DNA from 3 places in the Streptomyces sp. NPDC005566 genome. Region 1 is predicted to be linked to each of the others. Evidence: riboswitches for the same ligand, from Rfam matches in the RefSeq annotation. Region 1 holds a riboswitch; each other region holds the start of a gene.

Region 1 (7,392 bases):
CCGGGCCCGAGCAGCGCCTCGATCAGGGTGGCCGTCCCCGGCTCGTCGATGGTCTCGTCCAGGAACTCGGGAATCTTCCCGGGCACGGCAGCCTGCCGCCGCCACTGCGCGTACTTCACGGCCTCGGAGAGCGCCCGGACGGCCCGCTCGGCGGCCGGGTAGGCGGGGATCCGCCCGGTCCTGGGCTGCGGACCGAGCGCGTCGTCGGGCCCGTCGCCGCGTTCCGTGGTGCCGCTCGCTCCGGGCCCGGCACCGTCCCGGCCGGTGCCCTCCCGGGCTGTCGTACCGGCACGTGTCGCGTCCGGCCGCGGCGCACCGGCCGGGGGCTCTGCGCCCGACCCCCGCTCCCCCGGCTCGGTGGTCGCCGGGGTGCCTGTCGTGAACGGGGCCGGTGCCTGCGCCCCCCTCCTGGATCCGCCGGCCGGGGTGGCCGTGCTCGCGGCCGCTGCGAGGGCCTCCGCCAGGCCGCCCATTTCGACGTGCACCACGGCGACGGGCTTGGCCGGGCCGGTTGCCACCGCCTCCTGCAGGGCCGCGGCGAGCACCTCGCCTTCGCCCGTCTCCGCTTCACCGTTCTCTCCCACCCAGGGGATCGCGGTCACGATCACGGCGTCGCAGGTCTGGTCGGTGAGCGCCTCGGCCAGAGCGTCCCGGAAGTCCTGCGGTCCGGCCGCGGTCGTCAGGTCGCGCGGCGGGCGCGGGCGAAGTCCTTCGGCGAGGCAGGCGTCGTACGTGAGGAGGCCGAGCGATTCGGAGTTGCCGAGGATCGCCACCCGGGGACCGGCCGGCAAGGGCTGATCGGCGAGCAGCAGGCCCGCGTCGACCATCTCCGTGACCGTGTCGACGCGGATCACGCCGGCCTGGCGCATCAGTGCGGAGACCGTCGCGTCGGGAATCCGGCTGACGGGGACGGCGTGGCCGGGCGGGGTGGAGCCGCTGTGCCGGGCGCCCTTGACGACGACCACGGGCTTCACTGCGGCGGTCCGGCGGGCGAGCCGGGTGAACTTGCGCGGGTTGCCGAGCGACTCGAGGTAGAGGAGGGCCACATCGGTGTCCTGGTCCTCGAACCAGTACTGCAGGAAGTCGTTGCCGGAGACATCGGCCCGGTTGCCCGCGGAGATGAACGTCGAGAGCCCCGCGCCGCGCCGGTGCAGGCCGGACAGCAGGGCGATCCCGATCGCGCCGGACTGGGTGAACAGCCCGATGCGTCCGGGTGCGGGCGATTCGGGTGCGAGAGAGGCGTTCAGGCGGACGGCGTCGGAGGTGTTGATGATGCCGAAGGCGTTCGGACCGATGATCCGCATCCCGTACGAACGGGCCTGCCGGACGAGTTCGCGCTGGCGCTCCCGGCCTTCGGCGCCGCGCTCGGCGTAACCGGCGGAGAGGACGACGAGGCCCTGGACCTCGTGCTCACCGCAGTCGGCCACCGCCTCCGGTACCCGCTCGGCCGGGACGGCGACGATCGCGAGGTCGACCTGCTCGCCGATCTCGCCCACGGAGCGGTGCGCGGGCACACCGTCGACCGTGGCCTGTTCGGCGGCGAAGGACCGGTTCACCGCGTAGGTGCGCCCGGTGAAGCCCGAGCCGCGAAGGTTGCGCAGCACCGTGCGGCCCACTCCGCCCGGGGCGCGTCCGGCGCCGACCACGACGACGGATCCGGGGGCCAGCAGCCGCTGCACGGAGCGCGCCTCGGCCCGCTGTTCACGGCCGCGCTGGACGGCGAGGGACGCCGCGGTGGGTTCGAGGTCGAGCGTGAGGTGGACGGAACCGTCCTCGAAGCTGCGCTGCTGGGTGTAGCCGGCGTCCCGGAACACCTTGATCATCTTGTTGTTCGCGGGCAGCACTTCGGCGGCGAAGCGCACGATGCCGCGCTCGCGGGCAACCGCCGCGATGTGTTCGAGGAGCGCCGAAGCCACGCCGCGGCCCTGGTGGGCGTCCTGGACGAGGAAGGCGACCTCTGCCTCGTCGGCTGGTGCGGAGGCCGGTCTGCCCTGCTCGTTGATCCGGTCGAAGCGGACGGTCGCGATGAACTCTCCGCCGATCGTGACGGCCAGCCCCACCCGGTCGACGTAGTCGTGATGGGTGAAGCGGTGCACGTCCTTGGCGGAGAGACGTGGATAGGGGGCGAAGAAGCGGTAGTACTTCGACTCGTCGGAGACCTGTTCGTAGAAGCTGACCAGCCGCTCGGCATCGTCCGTGGTGATCGGCCTGATCCTGGCGGTACCACCGTCGCGGAGCACCACGTCCGCCTCCCAGTGGTCGGGGTACGCGTGATGCGGACTCTGCTCCGGCGTGGGCTCCATGGGCAAAGCCTACGGCCGCCGCACCGGTCGCGGACGGATCGCTGCGCGGGCAGTCTGAGGGAGCCGACCGGCGGTGGCGGCAGGGCAGGAGGTCGGGCACAGCAGTGCGCACTGCATGAGAGACTGGTCTAGACAACCATTGATACGTGAAGGGCAGAACCATGGCTGAGCGCCGCGTCAACGTCGGTTGGGCCGAGGGCCTGCACGCCCGCCCCGCATCCATCTTCGTCCGTGCCGCCACGGCCTCCGGCGTCCCCGTGACGATCGCCAAGGCCGACGGCAACCCGGTGAACGCCGCCTCCATGCTCGCGGTGCTCGGCCTGGGTGCCCAGGGTGGCGAGGAGATCGTGCTCGCGTCCGAGGCGGACGACGCCGAAGCCGCCCTGGACCGTCTGGCGAAGCTGGTCACCGAGGGGCTCGAGGAGCTTCCGGAGACCGTCTGATTCCGCCCGCTCCGGGCAGGAATTACTTCCTCGACAAAGCCGCGGTATCCCCATCGGGAACCGTGGCTTTCTCGTTTCCGGGAAGCCCCGGACCACCGTGACGAAGACCCGAATTCGGGCAGCATAAAGAAAGCCCTTCCGAATTCACTTCTTTGTATACGGCGCCATTGTTAATGCCGGACACCTGCGATGTTTACAGAATGTTGCGAAGTCCTCACCCGGGCCGGACCGGTCGTGCGGCCCGGCCGGTCCGTGCGCCGCAGGCGGTGGGCGGCGGTGGCCCGCTCGGCGTGCTGGGCCGCGAGCACCCTGGCCCGCTCCGCGTCACCGCGCGCCACGGCGTCCACGATGGCGCCGTGCTCGGCCCAGGAATCGGCGGGGCGGGCCGGATGCTCGACCGCGTACATCCAGGTGATCTTGTGCCTGAGCTGGGTGAGCAGCGCGATGAGGGCGGGGCTGGCCGACGCCTGGGCCAGCGTCTCGTGGAACCAGCCGCCCAGCGAGCGCAGATCCTCCCCCTCGCCCCGGCGGACCCGCTCCTGCCCCAGTCTGACCAGGCCTCGGAGCACCTTGAGGTGGGCCTCGGTACGGCGCTGGGCGGCACGCGCGGCGCCCAGCGGCTCCAGGAGCATGCGGATCTCCAGGAGGTCGGCGGCCTCCTGCTCCGTGGGCTCGGCGACGCAGGCACCGGCGTGCCGGCGGGTGACGACGAACCCCTCGGACTCCAGGGTGCGCAGTGCCTCGCGCACCGGGACGCGGGAGACCCCGTACCGACGTGCGAGCACCTCCTCGGTGAGGCGGCTGCCGCGTTCGAAGACACCGGAGACGATGTCGTCACGGATTGCCGTGCATACCGAATGCGCGGGAATGCGCATGTCCGAACCTCCGCCTTAATCCCCGCGTAACGCGGCCGATCGACGCCTGTTCTGTGACTCTATTGCAATCAGTCGCAATTTCCGATGGCGGAGCGGAATCCATGGATATCTTCCAGCCGACGAGTACTTCTCCGGCGGTTCGCGGCGGAGCAGTCCCGGGGCGCGGCACGACGAAGGCCCCGGCGGGTGCCGGGGCCTTCGGGAAGCTGTGCGGTACGAGGTCTCAGACCTGGAGACCGTGCGCTCGGAGGTAGGCGACGGGATCCATGTCGGACCCGTACTCCGGGGTGGTCCGCGCCTCGAAGTGCAGGTGCGGTCCGGTGGAGTTGCCGGTGGAGCCCGACAGGCCTATCTGCTGCCCCGAGGTGACGCTCTGTCCGACGGACACGCCGATCGAGGAGAGGTGGCCGTACTGGGTGTAGGTGCCGTCCGTCATCCGGAGCACGATGTTGTTGCCGTACGCGCCGCCCCAGCCCGCCGTGACGACGGTACCGGCGCCGACCGCGACGACGGAGCTGCCGGACGCGGCGCGGAAGTCGACGCCGGAGTGGCTGCCGGAGGACCAGAGGGCACCGCTGGACTTGTAGCCGGTGGTCACGGAGGAGCCGGCGACCGGGAGGTGGAAGGCGTTCAGCCGGGCGCGCTCGGCGGCACGGGCGGCGCGTGCCTCGGCCTCACGGACCTCCTTGGCGCGGGCTTCGGCCTTGCGCTTCGCCTCGGCCTTCGCCTTTGCCTTTGCCGCAGCTTCGGCCTTCGCCTTCGCCGCGACGTCGGCCTGGTGCTGCTGCGCCTCGGCCTGGGCGTCGATCTGCGCGGCGAGAGTGGTGTCGATGGCAACGGCCTGGGTCAGACCGGTGACGGTGAGGGCCTCGGAGTCCGCGGCGAGGGCCGGGGAGGCCGTTGCGCCGATGACGCCGGTGGTGGCCAGAGCCGCGATGCCGGCGACCTTGGCGCTCCTGCGCGTCAGGCGGCTCGGGGCACGGTGCTTCCCGGTGGCACGGGTGAACGCCATGGAGGGGCTGATCCTTTCCTTCCTTCTCGCCTACCGGGTTAGCTGACGGGTTCGGAGCAGGAAGGTCTCCTACGGATTCCCCGCCTCGTACGAGACGCGGACATCCGATTCACCCCAGGGACTACGTGGGTCCCCGGCTCCCCAGGCTCGCGCCTGACGGGGACTCGGCGATGACTGTCCGGCGCCGCGGGTGCGGCATACGTCTGGCGGACAGCCGAGCCGACGCTAGGCCGGGCGACTTTCAATCACCAAACGGACAGGTCGCTTTGTCGGACATCCCACAGGCCATACAGGAACGCATTGCACCAAATCAGACAAAAGGGAGAACCCCGGCGAGTGCGTGCTCGCCGGGGTTCGCCCTGTCCTGTTCCGTCAGCCGGTGACGACCGACACCTCGCCGATACCCAGCGCCCTCACGGGCTCCGCGATCTGCGAAGCGTCCCCCACGAGGACCGTGACCAGCCGGTCCACGGGGAACGCGTTGACCACCGCGGCCGTCGCCTCCACCGTGCCGGTCTCCGCCAGGCGCGCGTACAGCTGGGCCTGGTAGTCGTCCGGGAGGTGCTGCTCCACCTGGTCGGCGAGGGTGCCCGCGACCGATGCCGCCGTCTCGAACTTCAGCGGGGCGACCCCTACGAGGTTCTGTACGGCGGTCTCGCGCTCGGCGTCCGTCAGTCCCTCGGCCGCCAGGGTGCGCAGGACCTTCCAGAGGTCGTCCAGGGCCGCCCCGGTGGACTCCGTGTCCACGGAGCCGCTGATGGCGAGCATCGCGGCGCCGGTCGCCCCGGATGCGGATCCGGGTGCCGTCGAACGCAGCACCTGGCCGAAGGCCCGGACCCCGTAGGTGTAGCCCTTCTCCTCGCGCAGGACGCGGTCGAGACGTGAGGTGAGGGTGCCGCCCAGGCAGTACGTGCCCAGGACCTGGGCGGGCCAGACGCTGTCGTGCCGGTCGGCGCCGATCCGGCCGAGCAGCAGTTGCGTCTGCACGGCCCCGGGACGGTCCACGATCACTACCCGGCCCGTGTCGTCCGCGGTGATCGGAGGCACCGGGCGCGACTGACCGGCGTTGCCCGACCAGTCACCGATGGTGTCCGCGAGCAGCGTGTCCAGATCGACCCCGGTGAGATCACCGACGATGACGGCCGTCGCGGTGGACGGGCGGACATGGGCGTCGTAGAAGGCGCGCACGCCCGCGGCGTCGATCCGGCGCACGGTCTCCTCGGTGCCCTGGCGCGGACGCGACATCCGCGCCGTGGCAGGGAACAGCTCCTTGGAGAGCTGCTTGGCGGCACGCCGGGCGGGGTTGGCCTGCTCGTGCGGAATCTCGTCGAGCCGGTTGCCCACCAGGCGCTCCACCTCGCTCTCGGTGAACGCCGGCGCCCGCAGCGCTTCGGCGACCAGGCCGAGCGCCTTGGAGAGCCGGGAGACCGGGACCTCCAGCGAGACCCGGACACCGGGGTGGTCGGCGTGCGCGTCGAGCGTGGCACCACAACGCTCCAGCTCGGCGGCGAACTCCTCCGCGGAGTGCTTGTCGGTGCCCTCGGACAGCGCGCGCGCCATGATCGTGGCCACACCGTCCAGCCCCTCGGGCTCGGCGTCGAGCGGCGCGTCCAGGAAGATCTCCACGGCGACGACCTGCTGGCCGGGGCGGTGGCAGCGCAGCACGGTCAGGCCATTGGGCAGAGCGCCGCGATCGGGCGCGGGAAAGGCCCAGGGCCTGGCCTCGCCTGCGGTCGGCTGCGGGTGGTACTCCATCGCTACTCCAGTCACGGCGGCGTCGGTCACTTCTCGGCCCCCTCGTGGTCGTCGGTGCTGCCTGCGGCATCCTCGGCCTCGTCCGCCGGCTCGACCGGCTCGTAGACCAGGACCGCCCGGTTGTCGGGACGCAGATGCGCCTGGGCGGCCGCCTGGACCTCCTGCGCGGTGACGTCGAGCACTCGCTGCACCGCGGACAGGGCGAGCTGGGGGTCGCCGAACAGCACGGCATACCTGCACAGTTCGTCGGCGCGGCCCGCGACCGTGCCGAGCCTGTCCAGCCACTCGCGCTCCAACTGGGCCTGCGCCCGCTCCATTTCCTCGGGCGTGGGGCCTTCGGCCGCGAAACGGGCCAGCTCCTCGTCGACGGCCGTCTCGATCTGCGGCACCTCGACACCACCGGACGTCTTGACGTCCAGCCAGCCCAGGGAGGGCGCTCCGGAGAGCCTGAGCAGCCCGAATCCCGCGGCCACCGCCGTACGGTCCCGGCGGACCAGGCGGTTGTGCAGCCGGGACGACTCGCCACCGCCGAGGACGGTCAGCGCCAGGTCCGCGGCGTCACACTCACGGGTGCCGTCGTGCGGCAGCCGGTAGGCGGCCATCAGCGCACGCGCGGGAACCTCCTCGTGCACCACCTCGCGCAGCTGCTCACCGATGGTGCCGGGCAGCGTGCCGTCGCGCGGCGGCTGCTTGCCGTCGTGCGAGGGGATGGAGCCGAAGTACTTCTCGATCCAGGCCAGCGTCTGCTCCGGGTCGATGTCACCGACCACCGAGAGCACGGCGTTGTTGGGCGCGTAGTACGTGCGGAAGAACGCCTGGGCGTCGTCCAGGGTCGCCGCGTCCAGATCGGCCATCGACCCGATCGGCGTGTGGTGGTACGGGTGGCCCTCCGGGTACGCGAGGGCCGTGAGCTTCTCGAACGCCGTGCCGTAAGGAACGTTGTCGTAGCGCTGACGGCGCTCGTTCTTCACGACGTCGCGCTGGTTCTCCATGGACTCGTCGTC
Region 2 (7,392 bases), on a different contig from region 1:
TACGACCGGCTGACCGCGGCAGGTCTGACAGCGGTACGCCCCGACGCGGCGGTCGTCTCCGTCCGCGCGCCGTCCGCGGAGGAGGCGGTGCGCTGGGCGGCGGACTGCCGCACGGCCGGTCTCGCGGTCGGGTGCTTCCGGCCTCCGTCGGTACCGGACGGGATCTCCAGGCTGCGGCTGACCGCACGGGCCGATCTGAGCCGTGAGCAGATCGCGACCGCGGTGGCCACGATCGTGGCATCGGCGCCCTCCCGGGTCAGCTGACCCGGCGGTCACCCAGCCCGGCGACGAAGGATGTCCAGGCCGTCGCCGAGAAGCGCAGCGGGGGCAGGTCCACGTCCTTGGAGTCGCGTACGGCGAGATGTTCTTCGCCGAGCCGGGCAGCCTCCACGCAGTTGTTCATCCCGGTGCTGCGACTGCTGCGGCGCCACCGCAGTGCGTGCTGTGCGAGACGGTGCTGTTCGAGACGGTGCTGTGCGAGACGGTCGGACATCGTGCCCCCCTCGGGCAGTCTGTAGGTCCGGTCAGTCGCCGCGGCTGACTGCGGCGATGAGGTCCAGCGATCGCTCCGGCGACAGCGCGTGAGCCTGCATCGTGCGGAAGGCCGAGCTGTACGCCTCGAGGTCTTCTCTCCGCTCCAGATAGAGACTACTCGTCAGATGGTCAAGAACGACCACATCCAGATCAGAAATGTTCGGGAAGGAGAAGATAACGAAAGGCCCCGTGAGGCCGATATAGCTGCCGGCCTCGAAGGGCAGTAACTGTAGTTGCACGTGGGGTAGTTGAGCGGTGTGTGCCAGATGGTCGAGCTGTTCTCTCATCACCTGGGGGCCGCCGACTCCGCGCCGCAGCACGGCTTCGTCGAGCACAACGCTCAATTGCAGCGGGCGCTGCGCGTAGAGCACCCCCTGGCGGGCGAGCCGGACCTCCACCAGGGAGTCCAGCTGCCCCGGCGGCAGCCCGTCCAGCGAGGACCGGGTCACCGCCCGTGCGTAGCCCGCGGTCTGGAGCAGTCCCGGGACCACCGAGGTCTCCAGGGTGCGGGCGGCTCCGGCCTGGGACTCCAGACTGATGAAGTCGCGGTACTGGGGCGGGATGAGGCCCCGGTAGGCATGCCACCACCCGGTGCCCCCACCGCCCGCCGAGCCCGCGAGTACCTCCAGGAGGGACCGGAGGTGAACGTCGTCCACGTCGTAGGCGTCCAGCAACCGGGTCACGTCGCGGGGAGTCACTCCACTCGCACCCGTCTCGATCCGGCTCACCTTCGACTGGTGCCAGCCCAGCAGACGGGCTGCCTCCCGGCTCGTGAGTCCCGTGGTGTGGCGCAGACTCCGCAGCTCCTCCCCGAGCTTGCGTCGGCGTACCGCCGGGCCGTGCCGCATGCCTGCCTCCTTCCGCTCTGCGGGGGAGCCGTCCCGTACCGGGTCCGGCTCGGAAGGGGGCCAGTGTTGCGCTCGTATACGGCTTCCGGGGCAGAGTTCACCGTATTGGGCGACAGATATATGCATATCTTGATGGATTGACGTTACAGAGGGCGGCATCAGTGGCACTCTGGCGCGAAGCACAATCCAGGCCGATCGCAGGTCGGTCAGGGCGGGAAAGGGACGGCGTCGCCATGGCAGACCATCAAGAAGCAACCGTCACTCTGCCGAGCGACCCGGTCTCGGTCTCCCGGGCCCGGAGGTACGTGGCCGACGTTCTCGCCGGCTGGGGCCTCCCCGACGGGACCGACGCCGCCGACACGATCCGGCTGATCGTCTCGGAACTCGCCACCAACGCCGTCCAGCACACCTTCGGGCAGTCGCCCACGTTCACGGTGGATCTCCGCCTCGACCGGGACATCGAGCTCTATCTGGGAGTGACGGACAGTCACCCCCGCTGGCCCCAACGGCTACCCGCCGCAGTCCAGCAGGACAACGGCCGCGGGATGGTGATCATCAGGGCCCTCGCCAAGGAGTGCGGCGGCCGGCTGAGCGTCAGCCCCACCCCGGACGGCGGCAAGACCGTGTCGATCGCTCTTCCCTGGGCCGTGCCCGCTCAGGCCTGACGTCACCGCACCCCCGTGGCGCGGCCGAAGCCGCTGCGCAGCAGTGCCCTGAGTGTCGCCGCCGCGGCCGTCGACCGGTCGCCGCGGTGCACCACGGAGATCGTCCGGCGGAAGGCAGAGGGGTCGAGGCGCCGCACTGCGAGCGGCGTCGGAGACATCGACGCAACCATCTCGGGCACCACGGCCACGCCGACGCCCGCGCTGACCAGAGCGCACACCAGCGCGTAACCGGGGGACTCGCACACCACGGCAGGTGTCGCCCCGGCATCGGCCAGTGCGCGCTCCACCCCCTGCCTGGGGGGATGCGCGGGTGCACTGCTGATCAGCGGACGGCCCGCCAGCTCGGCAACCGGGAGTCGGCCGCTGCCCTCGGACAGCGCCTGCCCCACGGCCGTGATCAGTACGAGCTCCTCGACCAGCAGTGGCTCGGCGGACACCCCGGCGGGCAGCGGATCGGCGACAGCCGGTTCGTACGCATGGGTCAGCGCCAGATCCACGTCTCCCGCGGCCACGGCGGCGACCCCGCCGGGCGGCTCGTAGTCGGTCACGGTGAGTTCCACGTCCGGGTGGGCACGCCGGAACGCACTGAGCACCGGCGGCAGCAGATGAATGCCGGCCGTGGTGAAGGTGCCGACCCGCAGCCGCCCTCCCGACAGTCCCGCGAGCCGGGCCAGCTCGTGCCGCGCCTGGTCCATCTCGTCCAGGACCCGTCGGGCACGCCCGGCCAGCAGTTCACCGGCAGCCGTCAGGCGCGCCCCGCGATGGTGGCGCACCAGCAGGGCGGCCCCGGCCTCCCGCTCCAGTTTCGCGAGCTGCTGGGAGAGGGCGGGCGCTGTGTAGCCGAGCCGCGCGGCCGCCTTCGTGATCGAACCGGCCTCGGCGACCGCCACGAGTGCGGCCAGCCGCGTCGGATCGTACATAAAGCATTCCTTTTGGCAGACCCAGAAGATTGCAAGTACACGCTAAAGGGCCGGCCGGGTCAGGGTGTACCCATGGACGCACAACTGCTCGCTTTCGTCCCGGTCGCCGCGGGAATGGTCGCCCTGCCCGGCGCGGACTTCACCGTGGTCGTACGCAACGCCCTCGCCTCGCGCCGGACCGGCATGGCGGCGGCGCTGGGTGTCGCCGGGGGACTGCTCGTGCACACCGCGCTGGCCGTCGCCGGACTCGCGGCGGTGCTGGTGGCGATGCCCGTCCTGTTCCGCACCGTGCAACTGCTCGGTGGTGCCTATGTGCTCCACCTGGGAGTGAGCGCCCTGTACGCGGTCCGGCGGCGGGCGGTTGCGGGCGCCTCCGCACCGGATGAGGCGCCCGCAACCGAGCTGGGGCCGGTACGGGCACTGCGCCAGGGCTTCCTGACCAACGCCCTGAACCCGAAGGCGCCTGTGCTCTTCCTCAGCCTGCTGCCCCAGTTCGTCCCCGACGGGCAGCCGCCGCTTCCCAGAACCCTGCTGCTGGCGGCCGTGGTCGTGCTGCTGGCGCTCCTCTGGTTCCCGGCCGTGGCCCTGTTGGTGGACCGCCTCGGCCGATGGCTGCGCCGGCCGCGTACCGCCCGCGCGATCGAGGGCGGCAGCGGCGCGGCGCTCACGGCGCTGGGGCTCGTGCTGGTGACCGGGCCCCTGCTGCACTGACTCGGCGCGGGACCGGCCCCCGGGTGGGACCGGCCCCCGGGTGGGACCGGCCCCCGGGTGGGACCGGCCCCCGGGTGGGACCGGCCCCCGGGTGGGACCGGCGCCCGGGTGGGACCGGCAGGGACGGCCGACGGGGGTGTCAGCCGGGGGCGGCCGTCAGCGGACCCGCCCGTACCAGATGCTCTTCGACCAGATCCGTTCCAGCCGGACCACCGCCCCGGTCTTCGGCGAGTGCCAGATCTTGCCGCCGCCGGCGTAGATGCCCACGTGGTAGACACTCCGGCCCGCATGGAAGAAGACCAGGTCGCCGCGCCGCCGTTGCGACGAGGAGATGTGACGGGTCTTGTTGTACTGCTGCTGGGCCGTGCGGGGGAGCTTCTTGCCCGCCTTCTTGAACGAGTAGAGCGTGAGGCCCGAACAGTCGAAGCGGTGGGGGCCGCTGGCGCCGTACCTGTAGGGCGATCCCTTCTTCGAGGCGGCGATGTCGAGCGCCCTCGTCGAGTGGGCAGCGGCCTCGGCCTCGTCGACGAGGCCGGGGGCGAGCATGGTTGTGCCTACAGCGAATGTGAGAACCGAGGCCGTACCGACCCGGGCGAAAAGAGACGGGACATGAACCTGCGCAGTCATGCGCAACCCTTCGTCAGCCGCCTGTGAAGGATGACCTGTCGGGTTCGGGCTGGCGAAGTTGCCCGGCCGCACTTGGCGGCTTCACCCCGAGGGTCGAAGGGATATCCCGTCGACCCGTTGCGCTCGGGTCCTCCACTCCTGCCGATCCACTTCTGTCGACCAGGCATCCGGACAGCGGCAGGACTCGGCGTCCGCCCGGACCGCCCCGTCGCGGTGGCGGGGGCTTGTCGTCCCAGGGATCTTTACTCACGGGCTGCCGGATTTCCGCGCTGAAGGTCGTTATGTGAGAGTCATCACGGCTGATCCGTTCGGGTGGACGAGGTGGGGCCGAAGCTGAGGCGACGCTGCGTGACCGGCCCCGTACCAGCAGCGGAACGGTTAATTCCGCTCAGTGTCCGCGCGTCCTGCGCAAGTTGAGCTGTCCCCCGTGAGGGGGATGGTCTACGCCGAACGAGCGAGGAATATTGATCCGCGCATCGGGCGTGTCCGGGCTTCGGGGGGCACCGGCGCAGCCGTTGACGCGACAACTGTTCGAATGTCTTGCCGGGCGCGCGGGAGGCCGTCGGCTCCGCAGCACGGTGTTCGATGGTGACGGTGGTGACGGTGGTTGAGGCGCGTGCACTCCTCGGCGGGAGGCGGGCCTGTGGTGGCACTTCCGCATCGGGGGACTCCTACGGGCGTGCCAGCCCGTGGCGGTCGGCCCAAGCGTTGATTGCCGCAGCCAGTTCCGCGGGGCGGTCCTCCGGGGAGTGGTGTCCGGCCAAGCCGTGGCGGGAGACCTCCAGACCCGCGATGTTCTCCTCGCACCAGGCGACGGCCCTCTGATCGGTCATCGCGCCCGGGCCCGGATCGAACGCGGCAAGCAGCTTGGGAACTTCGGGACTGGCGGCCAGCCAGGCGTCGTAGCGCTCGATGCGGGCCACGACGTCGGCGGGTTCGGAGTCCAGTGGCATCATGCGCGTCCACGCCAGTACCGGGCGGCGGCTGTGCGGGGTCGGGAAGGGGCGGCGGTAGACCTCGAGATCGGCCGGATCCAGTGGGGTGGCCAGCGTGTCCGGGAGCGCATCGATGAACAGCGACTTCTCCAGGATCATCTCCTCACCCACTCCGGGAGTGCGCAGAAGGGTGAACAACTCCCGTCCGGCAGACGGGAAATCATCGCCGACCAACGGTTTGATGATCGTCTCGGTGAAGGCGAGGCCGCGCACGCTGCCCGGGAGGCGGGCGGCGCGGTCGAAGGCGAGCGCGCCACCCCAGTCGTGGCCGACGAGGACGGCCTCGGCAAGGCCGAGGGCGTCGAACCAGGCGTCGAGGTAGCGGGCGTGGTCGTCGAAGGAGTAGGCGAGGTCGGGCTTGCCGGAGTCGCCCATGCCGATGAGGTCGGGGGCCAGGAGACGGCGGCCGGGCGCGGCCACGCCCGGCAGGACGTTCCGCCACAGGTGGGAGGAGGTGGGGTTGCCGTGGAGGAAGACGAACGGCAGCCCGTCGGGGTCGCCGGACTCGCGGTGGTGGAGGGTGGAATCGAGGACGGGAAGGGTGGGCATCGCGTGTCACTGCTTTCTGTACGGGAGATTCAGAGATTGAGGCTCAGGACGCGTTCGACGGTCATTTCTACGACGACCAGGTCCGGCGGGGCGGGCGGGGCCACGTGGTAGCGGGCGGTGTAGCGGCGAACGGCCTCGGCCAGGCGCGCGGGGTCGTCGGTGACGTCGGCCCGGCCTTCGAGAGTGAGCCAGCGGAAGCCCTCCGCCTGGCAGAGGGCGACACGGGCCGAAGCCCCACCTGCCGCCACGTTCCGGGTCTTGCGGGCTCCCGCCCGGGTGGTCACCCGGACCAGGCCGGCGGACGCGTCGAAGGTGAAGCGGACAGGCGTGACGTGCGGGGACCCGTCCGGGCGGAGGCTGGTCAGCGTGGCCGTGCGGGGCATGGCGAGGAACGCCCTTGCGGCGGCCGGCAGTCCGACGGTCGTCCGGCTCACCTCTTCTTCACGCCCTCGTTCCAGATCAGCTTGGCGATGTTCGGTCTCACGGCAGTGGTGATGACACCCATGGCCGTACGGACGTACCGCCGCTCCTCCAGCTCGCGCAGCATGCTCGCCGCGAGGTCGGCACGTGCGGTGAAGACGCCGTCGGCGCTGGTCTCGGCCGTGTGGAAACGGGTGACGGCGGCATGCTCGAAGAGGCCCGAGGGACGGACGAGCGTCCAGTCGAGGTCCGTACGGCGGATCACGGCCTCCATACGGCGCATGTCCTCGTGGAGGGTGCGGCCGAGGCGCCGGTTGACCAGCGGGTCGAGCACATGGTTGAAGAAGTGCGCGCCGGTGGGCCGCCAGTTGGGGTCGGCGATGCTGGAACTGACGGTGAGCAGTCGCTCGATGCCGTGGCGGGCCATGGCCCGGGTGATGGCGGTGGCGCTCGCCGAGTACGTGGTGATCTTCTCCTTGGAGAAGCGTGCGCCCAGCGCGGAGAGGACGGCGTCCGTCCCGCCGATCGCGGCGTCGACGGCCTCCAGGTCCGTGGCGTCGGCGACCGCCACGGTGAGGCCCGGGCGAAGGGGGAGGGAACCCGGGCGGCGGGTCACGGCGACGACTTCGTGGCCGGTCGCGAGGGCCTGTTCGGTGAGGTGGCGACCTGTCGGTCCGTTGGCGCCGAAGACTGCGATACGCATGGTGTGGGCCATCCCTTGGTGTGGTTTCCGGAACGCCCTTGACTGTGCCGACCGCGAAACGCAGGCTCAACGCTGATGAATAACGCCGCCCCTGCCTCCGCCCGCACCCGAGGCCGCCCCCGCGGCAACCCGCCCACCCGCGAGTCGATCGTCTCGGCGGCTCGTGAGCTGTTCCTGGAACGCGGGTACCGGCTCACCACCCTGCGCGCGGTCGCCGGGGCCGCCGGGGTCGACCCGGCTCTGATCGCGTACCACTTCGGCTCGAAGAAGGGCCTGTTCGCAGACGTGATGCAGTTCCAGTGCGCCAATGCGCTGGCGGTGGACGACGTCCTCGGCGGCGACCCGGCCACCCTCCCCGACCGCCTGATCGACGCGGTGACGGACCTGTGGGAGGACGCCGACTTCCGGCAGCTCACCACC
Region 3 (7,392 bases), on a different contig from region 1:
GATCTCGTCGCGCTGGGAGATGTACTGCCTCATCGGGTAGGCGAGGGCGACGACCAGGGAGCAGACGATCAGGGCCAGGAACGCGGCCCTGCCGGTGAGCCGGGAGCGGCGGGCCTGGCGGCGGTTCTGGGACCGGTACACGCGCGCCGCGGTCTGCTCCCCGAGCAGCCGCAGCCTGGTCGCGGTGGAGAACCGGTCGCGGTCCTTCCCGGCCATCTCGCCTCCCCATTACGCACGTCCGTCCCCGCACACGGTACGGGACCGAGTGCGGGGACGGACGGAGGCTGGTGCCCCGAAGGGCGGCTCAGCTCCTGCTGCCGGGCTCTCAGCCCTCGAAGCGGAACCGCGGGAAGGCCGAACGGCCCGCGTACACCGCGGCGTCGTCGAGGATCTCCTCGATGCGCAGCAGCTGGTTGTACTTGGCGACACGGTCCGAGCGGGCCGGGGCGCCGGTCTTGATCTGGCCGCAGTTCACGGCGACGGCGAGGTCGGCGATGGTGACGTCCTCGGTCTCACCGGAGCGGTGGGACATCATGCACTTGAAGCCGTTGCGCTGGGCCAGCTCGACGGCGTCCAAGGTCTCGGTCAGCGAACCGATCTGGTTGACCTTGACGAGCAGGGCGTTGGCCGAGCCCTCCTCGATGCCACGGGCCAGGCGCTCGGGGTTGGTGACGAACAGGTCGTCACCGACGATCTGCACCTTGCCGCCGAGCTTGTCGGTGATGACCTTCCAGCCGGCCCAGTCGTCCTCGTACAGCGGGTCCTCGATGGAGACCAGCGGGTACGCGGAGACGAGCTCCTCGTAGTACTCGGTCATCTCGGCGGCCGAGCGGGACTTGCCCTCGAACTCGTACGTGCCGTCCTTGTAGAACTCGGACGCGGCGACGTCGAGGGCGAGCGCGATGTCGCGGCCCGGGACGTAACCGGCTTCCTTGACGGCTTCGAGGATCAGGTCCAGGGCGGCGCGGTTGGACTCGAGGTTCGGGGCGAAGCCGCCCTCGTCACCGAGACCGGTGGACAGGCCCTTGGTCTTCAGGACCTTCTTCAGCGTGTGGTAGATCTCCGCGCCCCAGCGAAGGGCCTCGGAGAACGACTCGGCGCCGATCGGCGCGATCATGAACTCCTGGATGTCCACGTTGGAGTCGGCGTGCGAGCCGCCGTTCAGGATGTTCATCATCGGAACGGGCAGCAGGTGCGCGTTCGGGCCGCCGAGGTAGCGGAACAGCGGCAGGTCGGACGCCTCGGACGCGGCGTGGGCCACGGCCAGCGAGACGCCGAGGATGGCGTTGGCGCCGAGGGAGCCCTTGTTCTCGGTGGCGTCGAGGTCGAACATCGCCTGGTCGATGAGGCGCTGCTCGGTGGCGTCGTACCCGACGAGCTCCGGGCCGATCTGCTCGATGACGGCGAGGACGGCCTTCTCGACACCCTTGCCGTGGTAGCGGTTGGGGTCACCGTCGCGAAGCTCGATGGCCTCGAACGCACCGGTGGAGGCGCCGGACGGAACAGCAGCACGTCCCGTGCTGCCGTCGTCGAGGCCAACCTCGACCTCGACCGTGGGGTTTCCCCGGGAGTCGAGGATTTCCCTGGCTACGACGACGTCGATGGACGGCACGAGGCATCTCCTTCTGGGATATGACGCTGGTTGTGCAGGGTCACTGTGGCCTTGCGCCCCGAGCCTAACCGGCTCTGCCCCCTGCGTCGGCCGACCGCCCGTCCCCTGGGACGAAAAAGGACCCAAGGGCTTGCATTCCGGGCAAAGGTCCAGAAATCTACTGACCGGTAACCGCAAGAGTTGAACGATCCCGTCCGCGGTGGGCCCGTGCGGCACACCGCGGACACGACCCCGGCCCGGCGCACACGGGGGTGAGTGCGCCGGGCCGGGAGGGAACACGTCGGGTGCCGCCGGACACCCTTCCGCGGCCCTGAAGCCTTCGGGGAGGAGAGACCCGGGACTACTTCAGGTGGAGCTGCTGACCCGGGAAGATCAGGTCGGCGTCCTCGACGATGTCGTCGTTGAGCTTGAACAGCTTCTGCCAGCCGCCCTTGACCTTCTTCGCGTCGGCGATCGTGCTCAGGGTGTCGCCGGCCTTCACCTTGTACTCGCCGTCACCCTTCTTGACCTTGTCGCCGGTCGGGGTCGTGACGGTCTTCGAGGCCTCGGGGGCGGTGCGCTTCTCGCTGCGCGTGGTGGGCTGCTCGGCCTTGCGCTCCGGCTGGGCGGCCTTGTCGGCGCTCGGCGCGGCGGTGTCGACACCCGGGTCCACACCGTCGTTGGTCAGGCCGCCGGCACCGGCGCAGGCCCAGGCGCCCGGGCCCTGCAGGTCGAGAAGCTTCTCGGCTGCGGTGATCTGCTGAGCCTTGGTGGCCAGGTCGGCGCGGGCGGCGAACTGCGTACCGCCGGCGGCTGCCCAGCTGGACTGCGAGAACTGCAGACCGCCGTAGTAGCCGTTGCCGGTGTTGATGGACCAGTTGCCACCGGACTCGCACTGCGCGACGGCGTCCCACGTGGCGACGGAAGCGGCGGAGGCGCCGGTCGCACCCATCAGCGGGACGGCGACCGCGGCACCGGCGACGCCGGCCAGGGTGGCGATACGGACGGCCTTGGACGGGCGACGGTGCTTGCCCTTGCTCGAAAGCAGCATGGTTCTCCTCACCGACGCCTACGAGGTGAGCTGTCGGGTTCGGGCCTGTGAGTTGCCCGGTCGCTCGCACTGGCGAGCGACTTCACCCCGAGCCGACCCTCACCCGTCTTCCGACGGCCGGGTCCGGCACTTACCTGGGTCCCCCGCTCCTGCCTACGGCGCTTTACGCGTCGAATCCCTTCGGCCGACGGCAGGATTCGGCGTGACGGTCGAAGGTGCCCGCGGTGCGAGCGGTTCCGACCGTAAACATAGGCAACCCCCACATTCAAAGATGGACATCACGGACAATCAGCCCGTACTCGCACCGGGCGAGGGATCATTTCCGCAGGTCGGAGGCGTCGTCGGCGAACCCGGCGGGCGAGACGCGTGAGTTGACGCAAAGAGACCCATGTCTCACTTAGACATAAGTGGACATAGGCCTCTGAACTGCCCCCGCTTTTGGGGTGTTTTCCCGAATTGGATCAGTTGCCGACAGCGGCTTCCGCACCGGCCTCGGCGCTCTTCTCGTCCGCCTGGGCGCCCAGGTCGAGACCCAGGTCGAGGTTCTGCCCGGGAAGGATCAGGTCCGGGTCGGAGCCCAGCTCGTCCTTGTTCGCCTCGTAGAGCGCCGTCCAGCCGCCGGGCAGCTCCTGCGCGTCCGCGATCGCCCAGAGGTTGTCTCCGGTGCGGACGGTGTAGGTGCCGTCGCCGCCCTTGCGCGCTTCGGCGTCACCGCGCGACGCGTGCCGACCGGACTCGCGCCCGTCCGTCGAGCCCGCACCGGCGCTCGCCTCCGGGGCCGGAGTGCCGCGGTGCTTACCGCCCGGCGCTTCCGTCGATCCGTCGGAGGCCTCGGACGTCTCGGGCGAGGGAGAGGAGTCGGACGTGTCGGATCCGGTCGACTTGTCGACCTTGCCGGTATCGCCACCCCTGCTGTCCGTGTTCCTGTTCCCGCTCGCGTTGTCCGACGCATCGGACGAGGGGGTGTCCGACGCGTCGCCGGACGGGGTCGCGTCGTCCGACGGCTCGGTGGTCGGCTCACTGCCCGGGTCGACACCCGGGAGCGTGTTGTCGAGTGCGAGTCCGGAGATCACCGCGCAGCTGGCCCACGCCGTCACCCCCTGGTCGTCGAGCACCTTCTCCGCCACGGATATCTGCTGCGAGCGGCTGGCCAGGTCGGCGCGGGGCGCGAACGCCGTGCCGCCGTAGGCCGACCAGGTGTCCTGCGAGAGCTGCAGGCCGCCGTAGTAGCCGTTGCCGAGGTCGGCGCTCCACATGCCACCGCTCTCGCACTCGGCGACCCGGTCCCAGGTCGAGGCGTCGGCTGCGTGCGCACCCGTTGCGCCGAGCAGCGGGATGGCGATGGCCGACCCTGTGACGCCTGCGGCGACGACGATGGCGGGTGCCTGCCGAGGGCGACGGTGTCTGCCGTTCGCGGAGCCCATGGGATTGCCTTCCGTGTGACTGACGTGTGACTGGTGAGTCGAACGGTGAACCTAGCCGCACTCGAACGTGTGTCACAAGTCGATGCAGCGGAGATCACGTGAAAGTCACAGAGTTGACAGAGTGTCACTTTTTCCGAGCGGCGTCCCGGGACCGAACTCCACAGGAAGAGTGCGCAGTCCACGCATGATGAGCCCGCCCCGCCAGCGCAAATCGGTAGGTTCTGCAGCGAGCCGCAGGTCGGGGAGGCGTCGCAGCAGCGTCGCCAATGCCGCCCGGCCCTCCAGCCTGGCCAGCGGTGCACCCAGGCAGTAGTGGATGCCGTGCCCGTACCCGAGGTGCTGATTGTCACTCCGTGCGAGATCCAGCGTGTCCGCATCGCGGAAGCGCTCCGGGTCCCGGTCGGCGGCGGCGAGCACCACGAGAACGGGGTCCCCGGCCCCGATGCGCTGTCCGCCCAGCGTCACGGGTTCCGTGGCGTACCTCCAGGTGGCGAGCTCCACCGGACCGTCGTACCGCAGCAACTCCTCGATCCCCGTGGCCAGCAGCTCCGTCTCCCCCGCCTCGATCGAGCGCTGGAGCAGCTCGCGCTGTTCCGGGTTGCGGAGCAGCGCGTAGGTGCCGTTGCCGATGAGGTTGACCGTGGTCTCGAAGCCGGCGAACAGCAGGATGAAGGCCATCGCCGCGGCTTCGTTCTCGGTCAGGTGCTCGCCGTGGTCACTTGCCCGGATCAGTCCCGAGATCAGGTCGTCGCCGGGATTCTCCCGTTTGCGGTGGATGAGTTCGGCAAGGTAGCCGCGCATCTTCTTGACCGACCTGGCCACTCCGCCGCGCGGACCGCCGCCGTGCCTGATCATCATGCCCGCCCAGTCCCGGAAGTCGTCCTGGTCCTCCGGGGGCACCCCCAGCAGGTCACAGATCGCGTAGATGGGGAGCGGGAAGGCGAAGTCGTGGATGAGGTCCGCCTTCCCCTCCTCGATGAACGTGTCGATGAGGCGGTCCGTCAGCTCCTGCACGCGGGGCGCGAACTCCGCGACGCGGCGCGGGGTGAACGCCTTGGTGACGAGCCGGCGCAGGCGGGTGTGGTCCGGCGGGTCGATGTTCAGGAGGTGCGTCATCAGGTCCGCCTGGCGCTCCCCCGGGATGCCCGTCTTCCCCTTGGCGTTCGCCGGCCCGGCGTGGTGCGCCGGGTTCTTGGAGAGCCGGGTGTCGGCGAGGGCCTGCTTGGCATCCGCGTACCGGGTCACCAGCCAGGCCTCGACTCCGCTGGGCAGCGCGGTGCGGTGCACGGGGCTGTGCTCGCGGAGCCAGGCGTAGGCGGGGTACGGGTCGGTGGCGAACTCCCACGTGAAGAGTTCGGGTGCTTCGGACGCTGCGTCCTGCGTTGCTTCGGACGCTGCGTCCTGCGTCGCGTCGGGCGCTGCGTTCTGCGTCGCGTCGGGCGCGGGGGTGTCGGCGGGGCTGTCGTTCACTCCTCGACGTTATCCGGAGCGCCCCCGTGCCCCTCCACCGCCCGGATCGCGTCCCGGTAGGTACGGGCGGCGGCCCGCAGGGCTGCCTCCGGGTCCGTGCCGTCCTGTTCGGCGCGTACGGCGAGGGCGAGAAGCCGGTAGCCGACCGAGTCTCCCTCCGGAAGCGCGACATCGAGCCCGGCGGCACGGGCCCGGCTGCCCAGCTTGGCGGCCAGGGCCAGACCGGGCTGGCCCAGCGGCACCCCGTCGGTGACCGAATCGCGCTGCTTCTCGATCGCCTTGGTCCGCAGCCAGTGCGCGTGGACGTCCTCCGGGGTCTCCGCGGTCGCGTCGCCGAAGACATGCGGATGACGGTGGATCAGCTTCTCGACGATCGTCGCCGCGACATCGTCGATGGCGAAGGGCTCGTCCGGGTCCTCCTGCGCGATCCGGGCGTGGAAGACGACCTGGAGCAGAACGTCCCCGAGCTCCTCGCGCAGCTCCTCGCGGTCACCGTACTCGATGGCCTCGACCAGTTCGTACGCCTCCTCGATGGCGTACTTCGCGAGTCCCTTGTGCGTCTTCTGCGAGGTCCACGGGCATTCCCGCCTGATCCGGTCCATGACCTGGACCAGATCGAGGAGCCGGGCGCCCGGCAGGTCGTAGGAGCCGGGCAGCAGTTCCAGGTCCGGCATCTGCACCCGGCCCGAACCGCCGAGCCGGGCCAGGCCGTCGGTGAGCGGCTGATTGCCCTCGCCGCCCACGAGGACCACCACGGTCCGGCCGGCCGCGCAGGCGTCGACGAGTTCCTCGGCCGACGGTGCGACGTGCTCGACCATGATTCCGGCCTCGCGCAGATACGGCAGTTGCGGATGGTCCCGCTCGGCGCAGAGCACCCCGTCGGCGGCCTGCAGCGTCTGCCAGGCGGGCCAGGACAGCAGACCGGGCGCGACCCGGTGGCTGGCGGTGAGCAGGACGATACGGCCGGGGGCTTCAGCGTTCACCCTCCGAACCTACCCCGGCCGGGACCCTCCCGGTCCTGGCTCCCGGCCCCGCCCCCCGGTCAGGCGCCCGACTGGGGTTCCTGCGCCTGGAACTTGGTGACCTGGTTGATCCACGGAGCCTTGTAGGTGCTCAGCTGCACCTTCTTGTCGTCCCAGGTGCCGAAGCGCGGGTTGACGTCGACGTGCAGGGCCTTCGACGCCTTGGTGAGAGCCTCGCCGACGGCCTGCTGCCCGGCGGGCGTCTGCAGGTCGGCGCCGAGCGCCTGGGCCAGCTTCGGCAGCTGGACCTCCTTGCGCAGATCGTCCTCGATCTGGTCCGGGGCGACCCAGCGCTGCTCCAGCATCATGGTCTGCAGGCCCGTGTCACCACCGGACTGCGCGGCAGCCGCCTGGCGGATCTGCTGGATCTCCTTGCGGCTGACGGTCACCCCCGCGTCCTTCGCGGCCCGGTCCAGGACCATGCCGAACACGATCCCGTGCAGCTTGGCCCGGGTGAGCTGCCCGGACTTCTGCACCAGCTGTGCGGACCCCTTCGAGCCCTCCTGCGCAGTGCGCACCTCCGCCGCCTGCTCCTGGACCGTGGACATGTCGACCCGGTCCCCGCCGACCACGGCTGCGGCGCCTGGGTGCGCCTCGCTGCCACAGGCGGTCAGGAGGGGCGCCGCGACGAGCGTGGCTACGGATACGGCGAGCGCGGTGCGACGTCGGCGGTGCAAAGGAGCCTCCCGGGGAGAGTTTGTGCATCAGTGCACAAAGCCTTGCGGTGATCGATGTTAGGCAGTGGAAGAGGTTCGGGCCACTGATTCGACCAACGATTCGGGAGGAGTTGGGGATGCGGTGCGGCGGCGGACCTCGCGGGGCCCCGCCGGGGCG

The links. A riboswitch is a leader RNA that binds a small molecule or an ion and turns the genes downstream of it on or off. The one in region 1 is predicted to bind cyclic di-AMP.
Region 2: linked by a shared signal. The riboswitch ahead of ABZS61_RS25670 (C40 family peptidase) and the one ahead of ABZS61_RS28540 (M23 family metallopeptidase) in region 1 are both predicted to bind cyclic di-AMP.
Region 3: linked by a shared signal. The riboswitch ahead of ABZS61_RS09645 (transglycosylase family protein) and the one ahead of ABZS61_RS28540 (M23 family metallopeptidase) in region 1 are both predicted to bind cyclic di-AMP.

Annotation. Positions count from the first base shown of each region.
Region 1 is NZ_JBEXDB010000020.1:108,571-115,962, reverse strand. It holds gene ABZS61_RS28555 (GNAT family N-acetyltransferase) at 1-2,303, opposite strand, end outside; gene ABZS61_RS28550 (HPr family phosphocarrier protein) at 2,465-2,746, shown strand; gene ABZS61_RS28545 (GntR family transcriptional regulator) at 2,917-3,621, opposite strand; gene ABZS61_RS28540 (M23 family metallopeptidase) at 3,845-4,633, opposite strand; cyclic di-AMP (ydaO/yuaA leader) riboswitch at 4,646-4,813, opposite strand; gene ABZS61_RS28535 (pitrilysin family protein) at 5,006-6,388, opposite strand; gene ABZS61_RS28530 (pitrilysin family protein) at 6,415-7,392, opposite strand, start outside.
Region 2 is NZ_JBEXDB010000017.1:91,314-98,705, reverse strand. It holds gene ABZS61_RS25700 (8-amino-7-oxononanoate synthase) at 1-264, shown strand, start outside; gene ABZS61_RS25695 (DUF397 domain-containing protein) at 257-493, opposite strand; gene ABZS61_RS25690 (helix-turn-helix transcriptional regulator) at 525-1,382, opposite strand; gene ABZS61_RS25685 (ATP-binding protein) at 1,616-2,047, shown strand; gene ABZS61_RS25680 (LysR family transcriptional regulator) at 2,050-2,967, opposite strand; gene ABZS61_RS25675 (LysE family translocator) at 3,040-3,678, shown strand; gene ABZS61_RS25670 (C40 family peptidase) at 3,835-4,305, opposite strand; cyclic di-AMP (ydaO/yuaA leader) riboswitch at 4,308-4,481, opposite strand; gene ABZS61_RS25665 (haloalkane dehalogenase) at 4,977-5,849, opposite strand; gene ABZS61_RS25660 (TIGR03618 family F420-dependent PPOX class oxidoreductase) at 5,879-6,283, opposite strand; gene ABZS61_RS25655 (NAD(P)H-binding protein) at 6,280-6,972, opposite strand; gene ABZS61_RS25650 (TetR family transcriptional regulator) at 7,048-7,392, shown strand, end outside.
Region 3 is NZ_JBEXDB010000005.1:105,136-112,527, forward strand. It holds gene ABZS61_RS09635 (septum formation initiator family protein) at 1-216, opposite strand, end outside; gene eno (phosphopyruvate hydratase) at 326-1,612, opposite strand; gene ABZS61_RS09645 (transglycosylase family protein) at 1,953-2,642, opposite strand; cyclic di-AMP (ydaO/yuaA leader) riboswitch at 2,643-2,813, opposite strand; gene ABZS61_RS09650 (transglycosylase family protein) at 3,104-4,066, opposite strand; gene ABZS61_RS09655 (cytochrome P450) at 4,172-5,536, opposite strand; gene ABZS61_RS09660 (nucleoside triphosphate pyrophosphohydrolase) at 5,533-6,519, opposite strand; gene ABZS61_RS09665 (SurA N-terminal domain-containing protein) at 6,579-7,235, opposite strand.